Regions from separate parts of the Kitasatospora sp. NBC_01246 genome, predicted to be linked through region 1. Evidence: riboswitches for the same ligand, from Rfam matches in the RefSeq annotation. Region 1 holds a riboswitch; each other region holds the start of a gene.
The links. A riboswitch is a leader RNA that binds a small molecule or an ion and turns the genes downstream of it on or off. The one in region 1 is predicted to bind cobalamin.
Positions count from the first base shown of each region.

Region 2: it holds a riboswitch for cobalamin, as region 1 does, so the genes downstream of both, metE (5-methyltetrahydropteroyltriglutamate--homocysteine S-methyltransferase) here and OG618_RS36350 (peptidase) in region 1, are expected to answer to the same signal.
Region 3: it holds a riboswitch for cobalamin, as region 1 does, so the genes downstream of both, OG618_RS08990 (HoxN/HupN/NixA family nickel/cobalt transporter) here and OG618_RS36350 (peptidase) in region 1, are expected to answer to the same signal.

Region 1 is NZ_CP108484.1:8,642,893-8,649,115, forward strand. It holds gene OG618_RS36340 (hypothetical protein) at 1-282, shown strand, start outside; gene OG618_RS36345 (flagellar hook-length control protein FliK) at 520-999, opposite strand; gene OG618_RS36350 (peptidase) at 1,034-2,101, opposite strand; cobalamin riboswitch at 2,202-2,350, opposite strand; gene OG618_RS36355 (enoyl-CoA hydratase) at 2,548-3,327, opposite strand; gene mmsB (3-hydroxyisobutyrate dehydrogenase) at 3,324-4,211, opposite strand; gene OG618_RS36365 (enoyl-CoA hydratase/isomerase family protein) at 4,208-5,281, opposite strand; gene OG618_RS36370 (acyl-CoA dehydrogenase family protein) at 5,281-6,223, opposite strand, start outside.
Region 2 is NZ_CP108484.1:1,887,946-1,894,168, forward strand. It holds gene OG618_RS08050 (SDR family NAD(P)-dependent oxidoreductase) at 104-460, shown strand; gene metE (5-methyltetrahydropteroyltriglutamate--homocysteine S-methyltransferase) at 354-2,663, opposite strand; cobalamin riboswitch at 2,802-3,025, opposite strand; gene OG618_RS08060 (hypothetical protein) at 3,114-3,236, shown strand; gene cobF (precorrin-6A synthase (deacetylating)) at 3,388-4,146, shown strand; gene OG618_RS08070 (CopD family protein) at 4,109-4,390, opposite strand; gene OG618_RS08075 (MarR family winged helix-turn-helix transcriptional regulator) at 4,484-5,110, opposite strand; gene OG618_RS08080 (M56 family metallopeptidase) at 5,359-6,223, opposite strand, start outside.
Region 3 is NZ_CP108484.1:2,087,390-2,093,612, forward strand. It holds gene OG618_RS08980 (M24 family metallopeptidase) at 1-612, opposite strand, end outside; gene rpmG (50S ribosomal protein L33) at 994-1,158, shown strand; gene OG618_RS08990 (HoxN/HupN/NixA family nickel/cobalt transporter) at 1,272-2,447, opposite strand; cobalamin riboswitch at 2,481-2,672, opposite strand; partial or broken gene OG618_RS08995 (ArsR/SmtB family transcription factor) at 2,754-3,092, shown strand; gene OG618_RS09000 (SRPBCC family protein) at 3,275-3,754, opposite strand; gene OG618_RS09005 (RNA polymerase sigma factor) at 3,751-4,269, opposite strand; gene OG618_RS09010 (DUF3995 domain-containing protein) at 4,409-4,861, shown strand; gene OG618_RS09015 (Fpg/Nei family DNA glycosylase) at 4,923-5,732, opposite strand; gene OG618_RS09020 (AAA family ATPase) at 5,897-6,223, opposite strand, start outside.

The DNA.
Region 1 (6,223 bases):
GGTACCGGCGCCCTCAAGGTCTGTGCCGTCACCCTCGCTCCGACCGCGACCACCGCGACCCTCGGTGACGTCCTCGACGCGGCGGCCACCGCTGTCCCCAGCGGCTGCGTCACCGCCGTCACCCCGTCCTCCGGCGGCGGAGCCGTCACCGCGCTCAACGGCACCGCCAACAGCGGCTCCTCCACCTGGAAGGTCAGCCTGGACGGCACCACCGCCACCGCCGCGACCCGGGCCACCACCGTCCACCTCGGCGACGCCGTGTCGCTGAGCTACGGCAGCTGAGCTACGGCAGCTGACCGCACGGGCCCGGCCGACCGCCGGTCGTTCCGCTTCGGTACCGGACGAATCACTGCGGCCCGGGGCTCCGCGCCCGGGCCGCACAACAGGGGCTGCTGAACGGAATCGGTGGGCTGTTCGCCCGTCACCTCCTCCGACGACGGCAAGCGTCCCACGACGGATGAGCCCTGGGCGCCGGCGCCCGTCCTCCCTCGCGGAGGACGGGCGCCGGCCTGCTCACGTTCAGGGCGCCGTGATGCCCGGCTGGGTGCCGGCGCCGAAGGACCAGCCCTCGACGTCGCCAGGGGCCGGGTTGTAGCTGCCGGCGCCCAGGCTGCTGTAGGACCAGGGGCCGCCGTGCTGGGCGTGCCAGTACGACCAGTAGGCGCTGCCGGTCGGGTTGGTGCAGGTGGCGGGAAGTGCGTTGATCTTGCAGACGAAGCCCGGGAAGCGGGGGTGGAAGGCGTACGAGAACCCGGCGCCGGTGAGCGCGGCGAGCCCGCTGGCGGGGTCGCCGGGGGCGCAGCCGGTCTCGATGCCGCCGCCGACGGCGGTGAAGTCGACCACGACGGTGACGCCGGTGGTTCCGCTGCAGGCCGCCGCCTGGGCCTGCGGGGCCTGGCCGGCGGAGACGCCGAGCAGGCCGGCGGTGAGGGCCGCCGCGGCGGCGATCGACCCGAGCATCCGGCGGACGGGGCGGGACGGGGTGAGGGTGTCGGTCATCGGAACTCTCCTCGTGGGATCAGGGTTCGGCGTCTCAGCGGGTGGCCGGGGCCGGGCAGGCGAGGGTGGGGGCGCTGGGGCGGGACCCGGCGGCGGAGAGGGTGGCCAGCGGGGTGCCCGCCAGGCCGAGAACGGCCTGCGCGGTGGCCCGGGCGCCGTTGCCGGCGTTGAAGCCCGACGCGTCGTAGGCGACCGCGCCGCGCACCGCCGGGTCGGCGGAGCAGCCCTGCTGGAACTTCACCAGCCGGCTCCAGCCCTTGAGGCCGGCACCGAGGCGCCCACCGGAGAGCAGTGCCTGGGTGGCCAGGCCGGTGGTGTTGGCGTTGGAGGCGGTCGCGCCGGCGGCCGCGAAGCCGCCGTCGGCGTTCTGGTGCGTGGTCAGCCAGCCGAGGCCCGCGTTCGCCTCGGCGTTGCGGCCGTTGACGGCGAGCGCCTGGACGGCGAGGGCGGTGGCGTCGGCGTCACTGGTGCAGGTGGGCTGGCCGAAGGCGACCGGGTAACCGCCGTCCGCGCACTGGCTGTTCGCCAGGAAGTCGACGGCCGCGGCGGGAGCGTCGCCGGGGGTGCGGTGCAGGGCGATCAGGGCGAGGGACTGGCCGAAGGCGTTGCTGTAGTCGCCCCACTGCGAGCGGTCGGAGAACCGTCCTTCGGCGGTCTGCAGCGAGCGCAGCCGGGCTGGCAGGTCGACGCCCCCGAAGGATGCCGGGTTCCCACCGCGCACCTCGACGGCGAGCAGCAGCTTCGCGGTGGCGCCCGCGTAGGCCTCGGTGGCGCCGTCGCCGAGGTAGCCGGAGATGATCTCGGGCTTCGCCAGCCAGGCGGTGGCCTTCGCGGCGGCCTCGTCGGAGCTGTGCGAGGCGGCGAAGGCCAGCACGGCATCGACGGTCAGACCCTGGTCGGGGTAGGCGGTGCCGTTGAAGACGGACTCGAAGTGGTCGCCGTCCACGAGCTGGCGGGCCAGCCAGCCGCCAGCGGCGGCGTCGGGACGAACGGTCCGGGAGGACGTCGTTTCGGCGTGGGCGGCGGTGGCCACCGGGAGCGCGGTGGCGAGCGCCAGGGCGGGTATCGCGAGCAGACCGAGGGTGCGGCGGAGCGTGGGCATGAGTGCCTTTCCGGGCCTGGACGCAGGGGCCCGGAGGACGCCGGGCAGCACGCCGGGCAGCCCTCGGAGCTCCGGCCCGCAGACCACGACGGGAGGAGGGGACGACACATCCCCGCCGACGGGTACTCGGGCTCGCCGCCGACATGCCGTCGGCGGCCTACCGTTGCGGGTCAGCGCCGGATTCGGACCGGACTTCCCCCGTCGACGGAGTCACAACGTGACGGCTCATCATGGCGAAATGGAAAAGATCGGGTCAAGGGATCGTGCGTCACATCACGCAGGCACCACCGGGTTCCGCCGGCACACTCCGCCTGCCCGACGGGACCGCAGCGGACCGGGCCCGCGAGCGCAAAGGGCTGGATCACGGACACCTACCTGCTCCGGCGGTCCGAGAGCTGACGGGCGGTGCGCCGCCCCGGACGAGGGGCGGCGCACGGCGGGCGCCGTCAGCGGTTGCGGAACTCCGGCGGGCGCTTCTCCGAGAAAGCCGCCATGCCCTCCTTCTGATCAGCCGTCGCGAAGACGGCGTGGAAGAGGCGGCGTTCGAAGCGGACGCCCTCGGCGAGGGTCGTCTCGTACGACCGGTTGACGGCCTCCTTGAGCATGATCGCCGCCGGGGTGGACATCGCCGCGACGGTCTCGGCGGTGGCCAGGGCCTCGGCCAGCAGCTGGTCGGCGGGGACGATGCGGGAGACCAGTCCGGCCCGCTCCGCCTCCTCGGCGCCCATCGTCCGGCCGGTCAGACAGAGTTCCATGGCCTTCGCCTTGCCGACGGCCCGGGTCAGCCGCTGCGAGCCGCCGATGCCCGGGATGACGCCGAGCTTGATCTCCGGCTGCCCGAACTTCGCGGTGTCCGCCGCCAGCAGGACGTCGCACATCATCGCCAACTCGCAGCCCCCGCCCAGCGCGTAGCCGGCGACGGCCGCCACCACCGGCTTGCGCAGGGTGGCGAAGCGGTCCCAGGCGGCGAACCAGTTGCCGAGGTAGGCGTCGACGAAGTCGAGCGACTGCATCTCCTTGATGTCGGCGCCGGCCGCGAAGGCCTTCTCCGAGCCGGTGACCACCAGGCAGCCGATGTCCGGGTCCCGGTCGAACTCCGTCGCCGCGGAGACGACTTCGCTCATCAGGAGCGTGTTGAGCGCGTTGAGCGCCTTCGGCCGGTCGAGCGTGATCAGCCCCACCCGGCCCCTGCGCTCGACCAGGATCGTCTCGTGGGTCTCGGTCACTTGCCGCCCTCCCTCAAAGTGGTGATGATCGCCGAGAAGTCCAGGCCCGCACCCTCGTCCGCCGCGAAGTCCGCGTACAACTGCGCCGCTCTGCGACCGAGCTCGGTCGGCAGGCCCGCTGCGTCGGCGGCCCCGGCGGCCAGTCCGAGGTCCTTGGCCATCAGCGCGGAGGCGAACCCGGCCGCGTACTCGCGGTTCGCCGGACTGGCCGGCACCGGCCCGGGGACCGGACAGTTACTGGTGAGCGCCCAGCACTGGCCGGAGGCCGTCGAGGCGACGTCGAACAGCGCCTGGTGGCTGAGCCCCAGACTCTCCCCGAGCACGAACGCCTCGCTGACCGCGATCATCGAGATGCCGAGGATCATGTTGTTGCAGATCTTCGCCGCCTGCCCCGCACCGGGCGCGCCGCAGTGCACCACCTTGCGGCCCATCGCCTCCAGAACCGGGCGGGCGCTCTCGAAGTGCTCCTTCTCCGCGCCGACCATGAAGGTGAGGCTCGCGGCCGTCGCGCCGACCACCCCGCCGGAGACCGGCGCGTCCACCACGCGGTGCCCGGCGTCCACCGCGAGATCGTGCACCGCCCTGGCATCCGCGACGTCGATCGTCGAGCAGTCGACGAAGAGCGTTCCCGGGCGGGCGGCGGGCAGCAGCTCCGCGTAGGCGGCCAGGACGTGGCGGCCGGCCGGCAGCATGCTGATGACGACGTCGGCCTCGCGCACGGCCTCGGCCGCGGACCGCGCAGGGCGGACGCCCACCTCCTCGGCGTGCCGCAAGGCCTCCGGCACCAGGTCGTAGCCGGTCACCCGGTGCCCGGCCTTGACCAGGTTGGCGGCCATCGGGCCGCCCATGTTGCCCAGTCCGATGAATCCGATGCTGTGGGTCACCAGCGCTCCAGGGGTGTGGTGGCGGCGAGGCCGAGCTCGTGCTCGCCGAGCGGGGCGAAGTAGCGGGCCACGGCGGCGGGTTCGACGGCGCTCAGCGTGTCCGGGCTCCACTGCGGCGAACGGTCCTTGTCGATCACCTGGGCCCGGATGCCCTCCGCGAGGTCCCGCGTGGCGAGCGCCGCGCAGGAGGTGCGGTACTCCTGGTCCAGCACCGCCTCCAGCGGGCCCAGCGCCCGGGCCCGGCGCAGCGCCGCCAGCGTGGCCTTCACGGCGGTGGGCGAGTTGGCGGTGATCCGGTCCACGGCCTTCTTCGCCTCGGGTTCGCCGCTGTCCCGCAGCCGGTCGAGGATCTCCTCGACGGTCCCGGCCGCGTAGCAGCCGTCGATCCACGCACGCTGCCCCTCCAGCCGGCCCGGCGGTGCGGGTTCGACGTGCCGTTCGAGGGCGTCGTGCACGGGCAGCTCGGCCAGGTCGTCGAGCAGGGACGGGAGGCGCTCGGCCGGCACGAAGTGGTCGGCGAGCCCGCAGAGCAGCGCGTCCGCGGCGCCGACGGAACCCGCGGTCAGGGCGAGGTGGGTACCCAGCTCGCCCGGGGCGAGGGCGAGCAGGTAGGTGCCGCCCACATCGGGCACGAAGCCGATCCCCGCCTCCGGCATCGCCACCCGGGTGGTCTCGGTGACGATCCGGACACTGCCGTGAGCGGAAACCCCGACCCCGCCGCCCATCACGATGCCACTCATGACGGCGACGTAGGGCTTGGAGTACCGGGCGATCCGGGCGTTGAGGCGGTACTCGTCGCGCCAGAACTCCTCGACGGCGCCCGGGTCCCCGCCGGTGGCGGCACGGTGGATGGCGACGATGTCGCCACCGGCGCAGAAGGCCCGGTCGCCGGCGCCGGTGACGACGACGGTGTCGACCCGCTCGTCCTGCTCCCACGCGTCCAGGGCCTCCGAGATCGTCCGCACCATGCCGTGGGTGAGGGCGTTCAGGGCGGCGGGCCGGTTGAGGACGATCAGCCCGGCCCGGCCCTCCCACTGGACGAGGACCTCCTCGGTGTCGTTCCCGGTCATCAGGCGGCTCCGGTCAGGCCGCGGGCGACGATGACGCGCATGATCTCGTTGGTCCCTTCCAGGATCTGGTGCACCCGCAGGTCGCGGACGATCTTCTCGATGCCGTACTCGGCGAGGTAGCCGTAGCCACCGTGCAGTTGGAGCGCCTGGTTGGCGACGTCGAAGCCGGTGTCGGTGGCGTGCCGCTTGGCCATCGCGCACAGCTGAGGTGCCCGCCGGTCGCCCCGGTCCAGGGCGGCCGCCGCGCGCCACACGAGCGCCCTCGCCGCCTCCAACTCCGTCGCCATGTCGGCGAGTCGGAACTGCAGCGCCTGGGCGTGCAGCAGGCGGGCCCCGAACGCCTCACGGTCGGCGAGATAGGCCACCGCACGTTCCAACGCACTCTGGGCGCCGCCCAGTGAACAGGCCGCAATGCCGAGCCGCCCGCCGTTGAGGCCGCCCATGGCGATGCGGAAACCCTCGCCCTCCGCCCCGAGCAGGCGGTCGGCGGGCAGCCGGACGCCGTCCAGCAGCACCTGCCGGGTCGGCTGGGCGTTCCAGCCCATCTTGTGCTCGTTCGGACCGAAGGACAGCCCACGGTCGTCGCGGTCCAGGAGGAACGCGGAGACGCCGTCCGGCCCCGGGCCGCCGGTCCGCGCCATCACCACGTACACCTGGGATGTGCCCGCGCCGGAGATGAACTGCTTGACGCCGTCCAGTACCCACTGGTCGCCGTCGCGCACGGCCCGGGTGGTGAGCGCGGCGGCGTCGGAGCCGGCGCCGGGCTCGGTGAGGCAGTAACTGCCCAACTGTTCGGCCGTGCAGAGTGCCGGCAGCCAGCGGGCACGCTGCGCCTCGGTTCCGTAGCGGTCCACCATCCAGCCGACCATGTTGTGAATGGACAGGTAGCCGGCGATCGACGGGCAGCCGGTCGCGAGTGCTTCGAAGGCGACCACCCCGTCC
Region 2 (6,223 bases), 6.8 Mb from region 1:
CCGAGGCCCGGATGCGGCCCGGGGGCAGAGCTGCGATGGTTCCAGCCTGGGCCGCGCCCGGCCGGGTGGACGGCGGCCGGGCAGCGCGCCGGCGGAGTCGACGATGGACCTGCACCTGTCGGGCAAGGCCGCCGTGGTGACCGGGGCGGGCAAGGGCATCGGCCTCGCCGTCACCCGGGCCCTCGCCGCCGAGGGCGTCAGGGTGCTGGCCGCCTGCCGGACCGTGACCGAGGACCTCGCCGCACTCGGCCGCACGACCGACGTCCTACCGCTCCAGGCGGACCTCACCGCCGCGGACGGCCCGGAGCGGGCGGCGGGCCGGGGGCCGGCCCGCCGCCCGCTCCGGCGCGGTGTCAGCCGCCCAGTTCGGCGCGGACCAGCCTGGCCGCCTCGACCAGGTGCTCCAGCGAGGCCCGGGTCTCCGTCCAACCGCGGGTCTTCAGGCCGCAGTCGGGGTTGACCCAGAGCCGCTCGGCCGGGATCGCGGCCAGCCCGGCGCGGAGCAGCGAGGCCGCCTCCTCGGTGCTCGGCACCCGGGGCGAGTGGATGTCGTAGACGCCGGGGCCGACCTCGCGCGGGTAGCCTGCCCCGGCCAGCTCGTGGGCGACCTCCATGTGCGAGCGGGCCGCCTCCAGGGAGATCACGTCGGCGTCGAGCTCGTCGATGGCGGTCATGATCGCGCCGAACTCGGCGTAGCACATGTGGGTGTGGATCTGGGTGTCGGCGCGGACCCCGGAGGTGGAGAGCCGGAAGGACTCGGTGGCCCACTCCAGATAGGCCGCCCGGTCGGCGGACCGCAGCGGCAGGGTCTCGCGCAGCGCCGGCTCGTCGACCTGGATGACGGCGGCGCCGGCGGCCTCCAGGTCGGTGACCTCGTCGCGCAGGGCGAGCGCGACCTGCCGGGCGGTGTCGCCGGTCGGCTGGTCGTCCCGGACGAAGGACCAGGCGAGCATGGTCACCGGTCCGGTGAGCATGCCCTTGACCGGACGGTCCGTCAGATCGGCCGCGTAGCGGTACCAGTCGACAGTCATCGGGTGCGGGCGGGAGATGTCCCCGGCCAGCACCGGCGGCCGGACGTAGCGGGTGCCGTAGGACTGCACCCAGCCGTGCCGGGTGGCCAGGTAGCCGGTCAGCTGCTCGGCGAAGTACTGCACCATGTCGTTGCGTTCGGGCTCGCCGTGGACGAGCACGTCGAGGCCCGCCTTCTCCTGGTAGGCGATCACCTCGCGGACCTCGGCCCGCATCCGGTCCCGGTAGGTTCCGTCGTCGATGCGGCCGGCGCGCAGGTCGGCGCGGGCGGTGCGCAGTTCGGTGGTCTGCGGGAAGGAGCCGATGGTGGTGGTCGGCAGCAGCGGCAGGCCGAGCCGGGCCCGCTGCGCCTCGGCGCGCTCGGGGTAGGCCGGGGCGCGGCGGGCGTCCTCGGGGGCGGTGGCGGCGACCCGGGCCCGGACGGCCGGGTCGCGGGTCAGCGCCGAGCCGGCGCGGGAGGCCAGGTCGGCCCGGTTGGCGGCCAGTTGGGCCGCGATGGTGTCGGTGCCGTGGGCCAGGCCGCGGGCCAGGGTGGCGACCTCGGTGGACTTCTGACGGGCGAAGGCGAGCCAGCGGGCGACCTGCGGGTCGAGGTCGCGCTCCAGGTCGGCGTCGAGCGGGACGTGCAGCAGCGAGCAGGACGGTGCGACGTCGACCCGGTCCGCCAGGCCGAGCAACGTGCCGAGGGTGGCGAGGGACTTCTCCAGGTTGTTGATCCAGATGTTGCGGCCGTCCACCACACCCGCCACCAGGCGCTTGCCGGGCACTCCGCCGACGGCGGCGAGGTCGTCGAGGTTGGCGGCGCCGGGGCCGGTGAAGTCCAGGCCGATGCCCTCGATCGGGGCCTTGGCCAGGACGGGCAGGGCCTCGCCGAGCCGGTCGAAGTAGCTGGTGACCAGCAGTTGCGGGCGGTCGGTGAGCGCACCGAGCTCGCGGTAGACGCGGGTGGCGGCGTTCAGTTCGGCCGGGGTGCGGTCCTGGACGAGCGCGGGCTCGTCCAGCTGGACCCAGTCGGCGCCGGCGGCCCGCAGGTCGGCGAGGAGTTCCGCGTAGACGGGCAGCAGCCGGTCCAGCAGGGTGACCGGCCGGAAGTCGGCGGCCACGCCGGGGGCGGGCTTGGCGAGCAGCAGGTAGGTCAGCGGTCCGACCAGCACGGGCCGGGGGCGGTGGCCGAGGCCGAGCGCCTCACGCAGTTCGGAGACCGGCTTGGCGGAGTTCGCGGCGAAGACCGTGTCCGGGCCCAACTCCGGTACGAGGTAGTGGTAGTTGGTGTCGAACCACTTGGTCATCTCCAGCGGTGCGACGTCCTGGGTGCCGCGCGCCATGGCGAAGTAGCCGTCCAGCGGGTCGGTGTCGACGGCGGCGCGGTGGCGGGCCGGGATGGCGCCGACCGCGACCGTGGTGTCCAGGACGTGGTCGTAGAGCGAGAAGTCGCCGGTGGGGACTTCGGTGATGCCCGCGTCGGCCAGCTGCCGCCAGTTGGCGCGGCGCAGGACGGCGGCGGTGGCGTGCAGGGCGGCGGCGTCGACGCGGCCCGCCCAGTACCCCTCGACGGCCTTCTTCAGCTCCCGGTCGGCACCCTGCCTCGGGTAGCCGTACACGGTGGCCTGCGGGGTGGTGGAACTCGGTGACACGGAACTCTCCTTCGCGAGTCGCGCTGCGATCCCGGGAGAGCACGACGGCGTGGAGGTACGGCAGTGGGGGCACGGCACCGGGGTGGGCCCGCCCGCTCCGCCGACCCGCCCTCGAGGTCACCGAGATCACCGCGTGCGGGGTGCACGCGGGCAGTGGCAGGTCTTCGGACTCGCGGGCGCGTCCGCCTGGCTTCCAGGCCGGACACCTACTGGCCGTCGCTTCCCGGGCCCGGCTGGGCCCAGTGCGTGTGACGGCGGTCGTTCCCACTCACCGCTGCGGGGCAGTCCCGGATTCCCACCGGGTTCCCTCTTGCGACGCCGTGGCTGGAGGACACGGCGAACCGACTGCACCGCCCACCCTAGGCCCATCACCGGCGGCGCGTCAGTGATTGTCCGGATCGCGGATGGCCGGGACGGCCCCGGCGGCCCCCGGCCGCCCGGGCAGTTCAGGTGGTGGTCGAGGCGGTGGTCGAGGACGAGCGCGTCACGAAGGACGTGCTGGTCACCCCGGCCAAGGTGCTCGCCGCCGCGCACGCCGTGCCGGCTACCCCCGACGGCGGAGCCAGAACATGACGGCCCGCCATGGCGACGGCCGAAAGGCCGGGTCAGGGGCGCGTGCATGACGTCACAGTGCCACCGGACCGGTCGCCCGCGGCCCACCCGGCGGTTCGCCCGGGACCGGCCGCGCCCGGCGGACGGGCAGCCGCACGGCACAATCACTGTCATGCGGCACATCTTCCTCATCGGCATCGGGGCGGGCGATCCCGACCACCTCACCCTGCAGGCGGTCAAGGCCCTCGCCCGCACCGACGTCTTCTTCATCCTCGACAAGAACGAGGAACGGCAGGACCTCATCCGGCTGCGCCGGCAACTGCTGACCGAGCACGGCCGCCCCGGCCACCGCGTCATCGAGGTCGCGGACGCCGAGCGGGACCGCGCCACCCCGGCGTACACCGCGGCCGTGGACGACTGGCGCACCCGCCGGGCCGACCTGGTCGAGCGGCTGGTCGCCGAGCACCTCGGCCCGGAGGAGACCGGCGCGTTCCTGGTCTGGGGCGACCCGAGCCTCTACGACAGCGTCATCGCCGTGATCGACGAGGTCCTGGCCCGCGGCGGCGCCACCTTCGGGTACGAGGTGGTCCCGGGCATCAGCAGCGTCTCGGCGCTCGCCGCCCGGCACCGCACCACCCTGACCCGGGTCGGCCGCCCGCTGCAGATCACCACCGGCCGCCGTCTCGCCGAGGGCTTCCCCGAGCAGGTGGACGACGTGGTGGTGATGCTGGACGGGCGGGCCGCGTTCACCGGGATCGATCCCGAGGGGCTGGAGATCTTCTACGGCGCCTACCTGGGCACCCCGGACGAGATCCTCGTCTCCGGCCCCCTCGCCGAAACCGCCCCCCGGATCCGCGCGCTCCGCGACGAGGCCCGCGAACGCAAGGGCTGGATCATGGACACCTACCTCCTCCGCCGCTCCGGGAGCTGACCCACACCCGCCCCCGGGCCGACCGGCCCGGGGCCCGGGCGATTCGGGGCCTCAGCCGGAACTGGTTGAAGGCGCCCGCGGTGACCAGGCCGACGACCAGCAGGATCTTGACCAGCAGGGCGGTGCCGTAGCCGGTGGTCCAGAGCGGGGAGACCGCGCCGACGTGCTTCCAGCCGAGCCGGAGGCCGGCGACGGTGACCGCGCCGACGCAGATCATCGCGACCGGACTGAAGCGGCGCCACATCTCGGCCCAGAGCAGGCCGGCCCCGTCGCCGAGGCGGCCGGGGTGACCGATCAGTGGCGCGCGGCGCCCGTTTCACCTGGTGAGGCGGGACGGCTACGAACCGGCCGGGGCCCCGCCGCCGTCCCGGCCGGCCACGTCCTCGGACCGCTCGCCGGCCACCCCGGGCGCCCCGGCTGCCCCGCCGGCGCCCTCGCGCTCGACGGCCCACTCCGTACGGCGTTCGCGGGTCAGGACCCAGTCGGCGGCCCGGCGCGGAGCCGAGCCCGCCGAGCCGCTCCGGGCGGCGGCGGCGCACACCCGCCGCAGCAGGGAGTTCAACTGGGTGCGCTCACCGCGCGTCAGGGACACCAGCAGGTCGTCCTGCACGGCCGACTCGTCGCTGTGCAGGATCTCCAGCGCGAGCTGCCCCGAGGAGGTGAGCGTCAGCACCTCGTGCCGACCGCCGACCTGGACGAACAGGGACTGGACCAGGCCCGCCGCGACGAGATCGTCGAGGGTCTGCGCGGTGTCGACCGCACCCCCGTCGATCCCGGCGACCAGGTCGGGTCGGGCGTGCGGGCCCAGCCGGGCCAGCGTGGAGAGGACGGACAGGTGCGCCGGGCTCATCCCCCGGAACTCCAGGCGCGCCGCGAGCAGGGCGTCCGCCGCCCGGCCGGCCGCCGACAGGAGGTGGACGGTCTGCTCGAAGGGACTCGACGATCCCTTCCCCCTGTCGTACACGTCGCATCCAATCGCTGGTGGAGGGCTGCACCACCTCCGGCGGGGGTCACGGGACCACCGACGCCATGCCACGCTGCCGAACGCCGATCACCGGAGGGCCGCGAAGCCCGCTCGCGCGCCGCGCCGGGCACGGCGCCGCACGGCGCACCGAGGCCAACGATAGCCGCGCCACGCCGATCGGTCTACATCGATGTCGTCCGCGACACCCGCTCCCCCGCCGCCGGCGGCCGGCGCCGACAACGGCCCCGTCACCGGCCCGGGACGGCCCGCGCGGCGTACTCCACGTACTCGTGCAGCCCGTACGCCAGCCCCGGGATCAGCACCGACACCGCCACCACCGCCACCAGCCAGGCCACGCCCACCCGCACCGCGCGACCGCGCGGCAGGACCGGCACCGACCCCAGCAGCGCCTCGACCCGCCGCGGCACCGGACCGGCGCCCACCGACAGCAACGGGTTCCGGCTCCCGCCCGCCCGGGTGGCGGCGGACCCGGCCAGCGCCGCCCGCGCGATCGCCGTCGCCGCCAGCCGGCGGTCCCCCACCGACCCGGCCGCGGCCTCGTCGGCCCACCGTTCCAGGTGGAAGCCCAGCGCCTCCCGCAGGCCCCGCAGCGCCGGGTGCACCGCCGCCGCGAGGTCCGTGACGACGGACAGCACGTGGTGGCGCCCCGCCAGGTGGGCCCGCTCGTGCGCGAGCAGCACCTCGCGCTCCGCCGGACCGAGTTCGCGCACCATGCCCGAGGTCACCACGACCCGCCCGGGGCGCCCGCGGAAGCCGGGCAGGGCGAAGGCCTCCGCGTCGCCGCCCGGCACCACCAGCACGTCGCCGTCGGCCACCCCGTCACCGGTGGACTCCCAGGCCTTCGCGAGCAGCGCGCGATGGGCGAGCCAGCGGCGCGCCAGCAGCACGGCCTGGACCGCCAGCACCACCCCGGCCGCACCGGAGACCGGCACGACGGCCGGCCACCGCTCCAGCACGCGCGCCGGCGGCACCCGCTCCATCGAGGCGAGGAACGGCACGTGGAACAGCGCGACCAGCGCCGCCGCGGTGCCGCCCGCCAGCAGTACGGCCGCACCCGTCAGCGCCACGCACGCCTCGCGCGGCGGCAGGAGC
Region 3 (6,223 bases), 6.6 Mb from region 1:
CTGGCCGGAGTGGCTGCCGGTGCCGACCGAGACCGGGAAGGCCGCCCGGTCCGCGCCGTGGTCGATCATCCGGCGTTCCAGCTCCATCGCCAGGTGCCGCTCGGTCCGGCCGACCAGGATCGACTCCAGCAGTTCGCCGAGCGCCTGGTCGGCGATCTCGGCGGCGATCCGCAGGTCCGCGATCTCGTGCTCGTCCTTGATCACCCGCAGCTGTTCGACCGCCCGGCCGAGGTCGGCCAGCCGGACGCCCTCCGCCAGACCCGCCACGGCGCGGTGCCGGGCGACGGTCAGGTCGTGCTCCTCCACCGCCAGGTCGGCCACCCCCAGCCGGGCCGCGGCCGCGGCGGCCGCCAGCGCGGTGTCGGCGCCCGCCGCCACCGGCACCCGGGTGACGTCCTCGACGATCAGGTGCTCACCGGTGTCGTCCGGCGGCAGGTCGTCCGGCAGCGCCAGCAGCGCCCGCTCCCGGGTGAGCAGCAGCGTCGCGCCGCACGGCGGGCAACCGGTCAGGTACCGCACGTTCGCCGCCCGGGTGATCAGCGCCGCATCGGCCCCGGCCGCACTGCCGTGCTCCCTCAGACGCTCCCGCCGGACCGCGTACGCATCAGACATGCGTCGAGCCTACGGAGCCCCACCCCGATCCGCCCGCCGAGCGGATCCGACCGGACCAGGACGGCCCTGGTCGGACACCCGGCCGGTCCGCCGGTGCGGCGTCGGCCCCCGGCGCGGCCCCCGGCGCCGGGGTGCGCGGCCGGTCGACCGGCCGCGCACCCGAACGGACGGTGCGGGCGGCGGACCGGAACGACCGGAGCCGCCGGCGGGAGCGTGCGCCGCCCGACGAGCCCCGGCGCGTACGCGGTCGCGCGGCCGACCAGCGCCTCCACCGCCCGCCGGGGAATGGGCGGGGCGGAGGCCGTGTTGGACCCCGTGAAAACGACTTCCATTTCGGCGAAAGCCGTTTCCCCACCGCCCACCCCTCGGAGGAGGAGAACCATGGCCCGCAGCGAACTGCGCCCCGTCGTCAAGCTCAGGTCCACGGCCGAGACCGGCTTCACCTATGTGACCCGCAAGAACCGCCGCACCGACGCCGACCGGCTGGTGCTGCGCAAGTACGACCCGGTCGCGCGCCGGCACGTCGACTTCCGCGAGGAGCGCTGACCTCCCCCGTGGGCCCGGCAGGGCCCGCGGACCACGGCGAGGCGGCGCCCACCCGAACGGACCGGGTGGGCGCCGCCTCGTGACACCGCGGTGCCGGGGGCCGTCGGGGCCGACTACTTGGTGATGACCCCGGCGGCCTCGTCGGCCGCCGCCCCCTGGGCGGGCACCCCGTCGGCCGGTACCACCGGCTTCGGGCTCCAGCGCTGTTCGACGCCGGCGAGGCGCCAGTAGGCGATAGCCGCCCCCCAGACCACCACGAACAGCCCGACGATCGCGTAGCCGACGTTGTCCAGCGAGATGTCCGCGATCCAGCCGCTGACCGGGTCGGTGAGGTCCAGCTTCTCGTGCAGCACGGCGACCAGCTCGATGGTGCCGATGATGAACGCCACCGCGATCGACAGCCCGGTGATGGTCAGGTTGTAGTACACCTTGCGCACCGGGTTGGAGAACGCCCACTGGTACGCGAAGTTCATGAACGTCCCGTCCAGCGTGTCGAACAGGCTCATCCCGGACGCGAACAGCAGCGGCAGGCAGACGATCGCGTACCAGGGCAGCCCGGCGGCCGCGCCGGAGCCGGCCATCACCATCAGGGTCACCTCGGTCGCGGTGTCGAAGCCGAGGCCGAGCACCATGCCGACCGGGAACATCTGGCCGGGCCGCGTGATCGAGCGGGTCGCCCGGTTCAGCACCCGGGCCATCAGACCGCGCGAGTTGAGGTGCTCCTCCAGCTCCGCCTCGTCGAACCGACCGGCCCGCATCGACCGGAACACCTTGAGGATGCCGAACAGCGCCGCCAGGTTGAGCGCGCCGATCAGGTAGAGGAAGACACCGGACGCGGAGGTGCCGACCACACCGAGCCACTGGTGGGTGGTGGACTCGTCGTCCATCAGCGTGTTGGCCAGCTGGGCGCCGCCCGCCACCAGGGCGGCCATCAGGACCACCATCGAGGAGTGGCCGAGCGCGAACCAGAAGCCCACCGAGACGGGCCGCTTGCCGTCCGCCATGAGCTTGCGGGTGGTGTTGTCGATCACCGCGATGTGGTCGGCGTCGAAGGCGTGCCGCATGCCGAGGGTGTAGGCGGTGATGCCCAGGCCCACCCCGAAGACCTGGGTACCGACCTCGTACTTCTCCGGGGCGACCAGGAAGATCAGCGTCCCGAACGCCACTACGTGCATGGCCAGGATCACCCCCATCAACCCGGCCGTGCGGAGGGTGTCCTCGCGCCGCCAGCGGAAGCTCGGCAGGGCGGAGGACGCCGCGGGAGCAGCGGCGGTTTCGGGCAGGGTCATCTTCGGATCACGCTCCAGCACCTCGTGGAAAGACGTTCGTGAGATGCCGTGGCCGGTCTCCTGGCTGACGGGGCTTCCGGATCCGCCTTCCCAGGCGCGCGAGGCGCCCAGTGGCGTCGTGGATACGGACGACTCCCCCGATCACAGTGGCGAGGGCCGCTCCGGACTCCGGACCCTGAGGGTCCGTCACCGGTCTTCCCGAACACCACGGCGGGCAACACCGTAGGGGGCCGCACCTCACCCTTGCAAGGCTGCGCACCTGCGCAGGTGTCCAGGATCACAGCCACGGGCTGCAACAATGTCCGCATGCATCTCGTACCGGCCGACCGCGCGGGCCACCGCACCATCGACGGGCACCGGGTCTGCGAGGCCATCGCCGCGATCGGCGACCCCGGGCACGTCCGGTCCTGGGCCGAGCGGTTCTCGCTGCTCGCCGACCCGGGGCGGCTCGCCCTGCTGCTCGCCCTGCACCGGGCCGGGCCGCTCGCCGTCACCGACCTGGCGGTCGCCACCGGCATGCGCGACCCGGCCGTCTCGCAGGCGCTGCGGCTGCTGCGCACCGCGGGTGTGGTCACCGGCGACAAGGACGGCCGGGTGGTGCGCTACCGGCTCGTGGACGAGGCCCTGCGCCCCCTCCTCGACGAGTGCGCCGCCGCGGACCACCACGAGCACGGCGAGCCCGCCACCGGGAGCGACGCCACCGGCGGCGAGCCCTCCGCACCCCGGGCCGCCGCGGCCGGCTGACCGGCTGGCCGACTCCCGGCTGACCGGCTGCGCGCGCGGAACACCGCCCCGGGCGCCCCGGGCCGTCGCGCCCGGGGCCCGCCTCACCCCTCCCGCACCAGCCGTTCGAAGCGCTCCAGCGAGCGCCGGGCCAGCGGGTCCGTCGCGGGCCGCAGGGCCCGGTCGAGCAGACCCGCGCCGGGGAGCCGGAACGCGCCGAGGAAGGCGAAGCGGGTGCCTCCGGCCTCGGCGCGGGCCGCCATCCCGCCCAGCAGGAAGCGGCTGCGCATCAGGCACCACCCGGGCGTCAGCTCGACGTCGAAACGGGCCCGCAGTCGGGTGTGGCCGGTCACCAGCGCCTCGGTGCGACCGTCCGCCGGGCTCCCGGCCACGCGGACCGACCGGATGTCCGGCAGCCAGCGCGGGAGCCCCTCCTCCAGGTCGGCCGCGGCCGCCCAGACCCGCTCGAACGGCGCGTCGATCAGCGCCTCCCGGACGGCGGCGCCGGGGGTGACGGCGGCGATCACATGCAGCCGGCGGACCGGGTCGAAGGCCGCCGTCGGCCAGGGGGTCGGTGCGCTCACTGCTGCCACGCCCTTCGAAAGCCGAGCCGGGCCCGGGAGAGCCGGGACTTCACGGTGCCGGGTGCCACGCCCAGCAGTTCTGCGGTGGACCGCTCGTCGAGCCCCTCCAGGTCGCGCAGCACCAGCACGGCGCGGTGCTCCGGCGTCAGCCGGGCGAGGACGTCCTGGATGTCGGTGGCCAGCTGCGGGTCGCCGGGGCGGGGCAGCTCGGAGAGGTCGGCCGGGACGCAGCGGGCGACCCGCCGGACGTGCCGGACGGCCTCCCGCACGGCGATCGAGCGGACCCAGCCGAACAGCGCGGCCGGGTCCTGGAGCTGGCCCAGCTTGCGGAAGACGGCGATCAGCGCCTCCTGCGTCGCGTCGGGGCCGTCGTCCAGCGCGATCGGACCGCAGAGCCGGCGGACGTAGGGCGCGACCAGCTCCAGCAGCTCGCTGACGGCCAGTTGGTCGCCGCGCTGGGCGGCACGGACCAGGCCGGCGAGCCGGTCGGCGGTACGGGTGTCGGGACCATCCACACCCGCACCAGAGGCGCCGGACCGGCCGGACGTTCCCTCCCTCCCCCGACTTCCCGCTGTGACGCTCGTCACGGGAACCTCCGGCCGGGCGGGCCGCTCCTGCGGGGTGACCCACCGTCGGAACCCCCGGAGGACCACCGTGAACCGTCGCCGTACCGCCGCCCTCGCCGTCGCCGGCCTGCTCGCCGCCGACGCCCTGCTGCACGTCTACTGGGCCACCGGCCGCACCTGGCCGGCCGCCGACCCGGCGTCACTCTCCCGGGCGGTGCTCAACGCCGAGGTGCCGTTCACCCCGCCGGTCGTCCTGCCGCTCGCGGCGCTGCTGTTCTCCGGCTCGGCCCTGGTGCTCGCCCGCGGCGGCCTGTTGGACGGCGCGGCCCGCCGGCTGCCGGCGGTGGCGCTGCGCTGGGGGCCGCGCGCGGTGGCCGCCGGACTGCTCGCCCGCGGGCTGGCCGGGCTGCTCTGGGCCACCGGGGTCGGCGTCGACACCGGCTCGGCCTTCTACCGGCTCAACCTGGCGTTCTACACCCCGCTCTGCCTGGCCGCCGCGGCCGCCGCCCTGGCGGTGGCCCGTACCGGGGCGGACGGCTGACCGCGCCCCTCCCCCGGCAGCCCCGCGACCGCCCGGGCGGCACCGGGCAGCCGGCGCCGCCTCAGGCCCGCTGGCAGGTGGGGCACCAGAAGAGGTTGCGCGCGGCGTGCGCCTCGGTCCGGACCTCGGTGCCGCAGACCAGGCAGGGCATGCCGACCCGGCGGTAGACGTAGACCTCGCCGCCGTGGTCGTCCACCCGCGGCGGACGGCCCATCGCCTCGGGGGTGTGCTCGGGTCGGACGGTGTCGATCCGCCCCGCGCCGACGCCCTCGCGCATCAGCGCGACCAGGTCGGCCCAGACGGCGTCCCACTCGGCCCGGCCGAGGTCGCGCCCGGCCCGGTGCGGGTCGATGCCGTGCCGGAACAGCACCTCGGCGCGGTAGACGTTGCCCACGCCGGCCAGCACCTTCTGGTCCATCAGCAGTGCCGCGATCGTCGTCCGGCTGCCAGATATCCGCCGCCAGGCCGGCTCCGGGTCGGCGTCGGCCCGCAGCGGGTCGGGGCCGAGGCGCGCCGCGACGGCGGCCTTCTCGGCGTCGGTGATCAGCGCACAGGTGTTGGGACCGCGCAGATCGGCGTAGGCGTCGTCGTTCGCCAGGCGCAGCCGGACCAGGCCGACCGGCTCCGGCGCGGGGCCCTCGCCGAAGGCGAACCCACCGTAGAGGCCGAGGTGGATGTGCACCCAGGCGTCGTCCTCGAAGCCGAGGAAGAGGTGCTTGCCGACGGCCTCCGCCCCGGTCAGCACCTGCCCGTCGACCAGCTTCGCGCCGTCCGCGAACCGGCCCTGCGGGCTGCTCGCACGGACCGGGCGGCCGCCGAAGGCCCTGGCGTTCTCGGCGGCGAGACGGTGGATGATGTGGCCTTCCGGCACGGGCGTCAGCTCCCCCGGGTGTGCGACAGGATGCCCCCATCATCGCAGCCCGCACCGACGGGCCCGGCCGGGCCGCCGGCCGTCGCGGGCTCCCGGAAGGCGGTACCGAATCCGTGCCGGGGCAGCGCCGGAGCCGCCCGGAACAGCCCCGGGCGGCGCGGGCCTCAGCGGACCGGGATGCCCATCAGCCGGGCCAGGATCACCCGGTCCAGCTCGGCGGCGGTGGCCGCGACGTCCAGCTGGGAGTTGTCGATGATCGGCAGCCCGGAGTTGTACCAGCCGGCCATCCGGCCGTGGATCCGGGCCACCTCCTCGTCGCTCAGCCGCCGGTTGCCACTGCGCCGGGCGTTGCGGCTCAGCACGGAGTCCAGACTGGGCAGCAGCACGACCGGGATCATCCCCGGGCCGATGTGCCGCTTCCAGCCGCCGAGGCCGATCGCCGGGCGGTCCGGGAAGACCGCGTCGTCGATGATGCAGGAGATGCCGTTGGC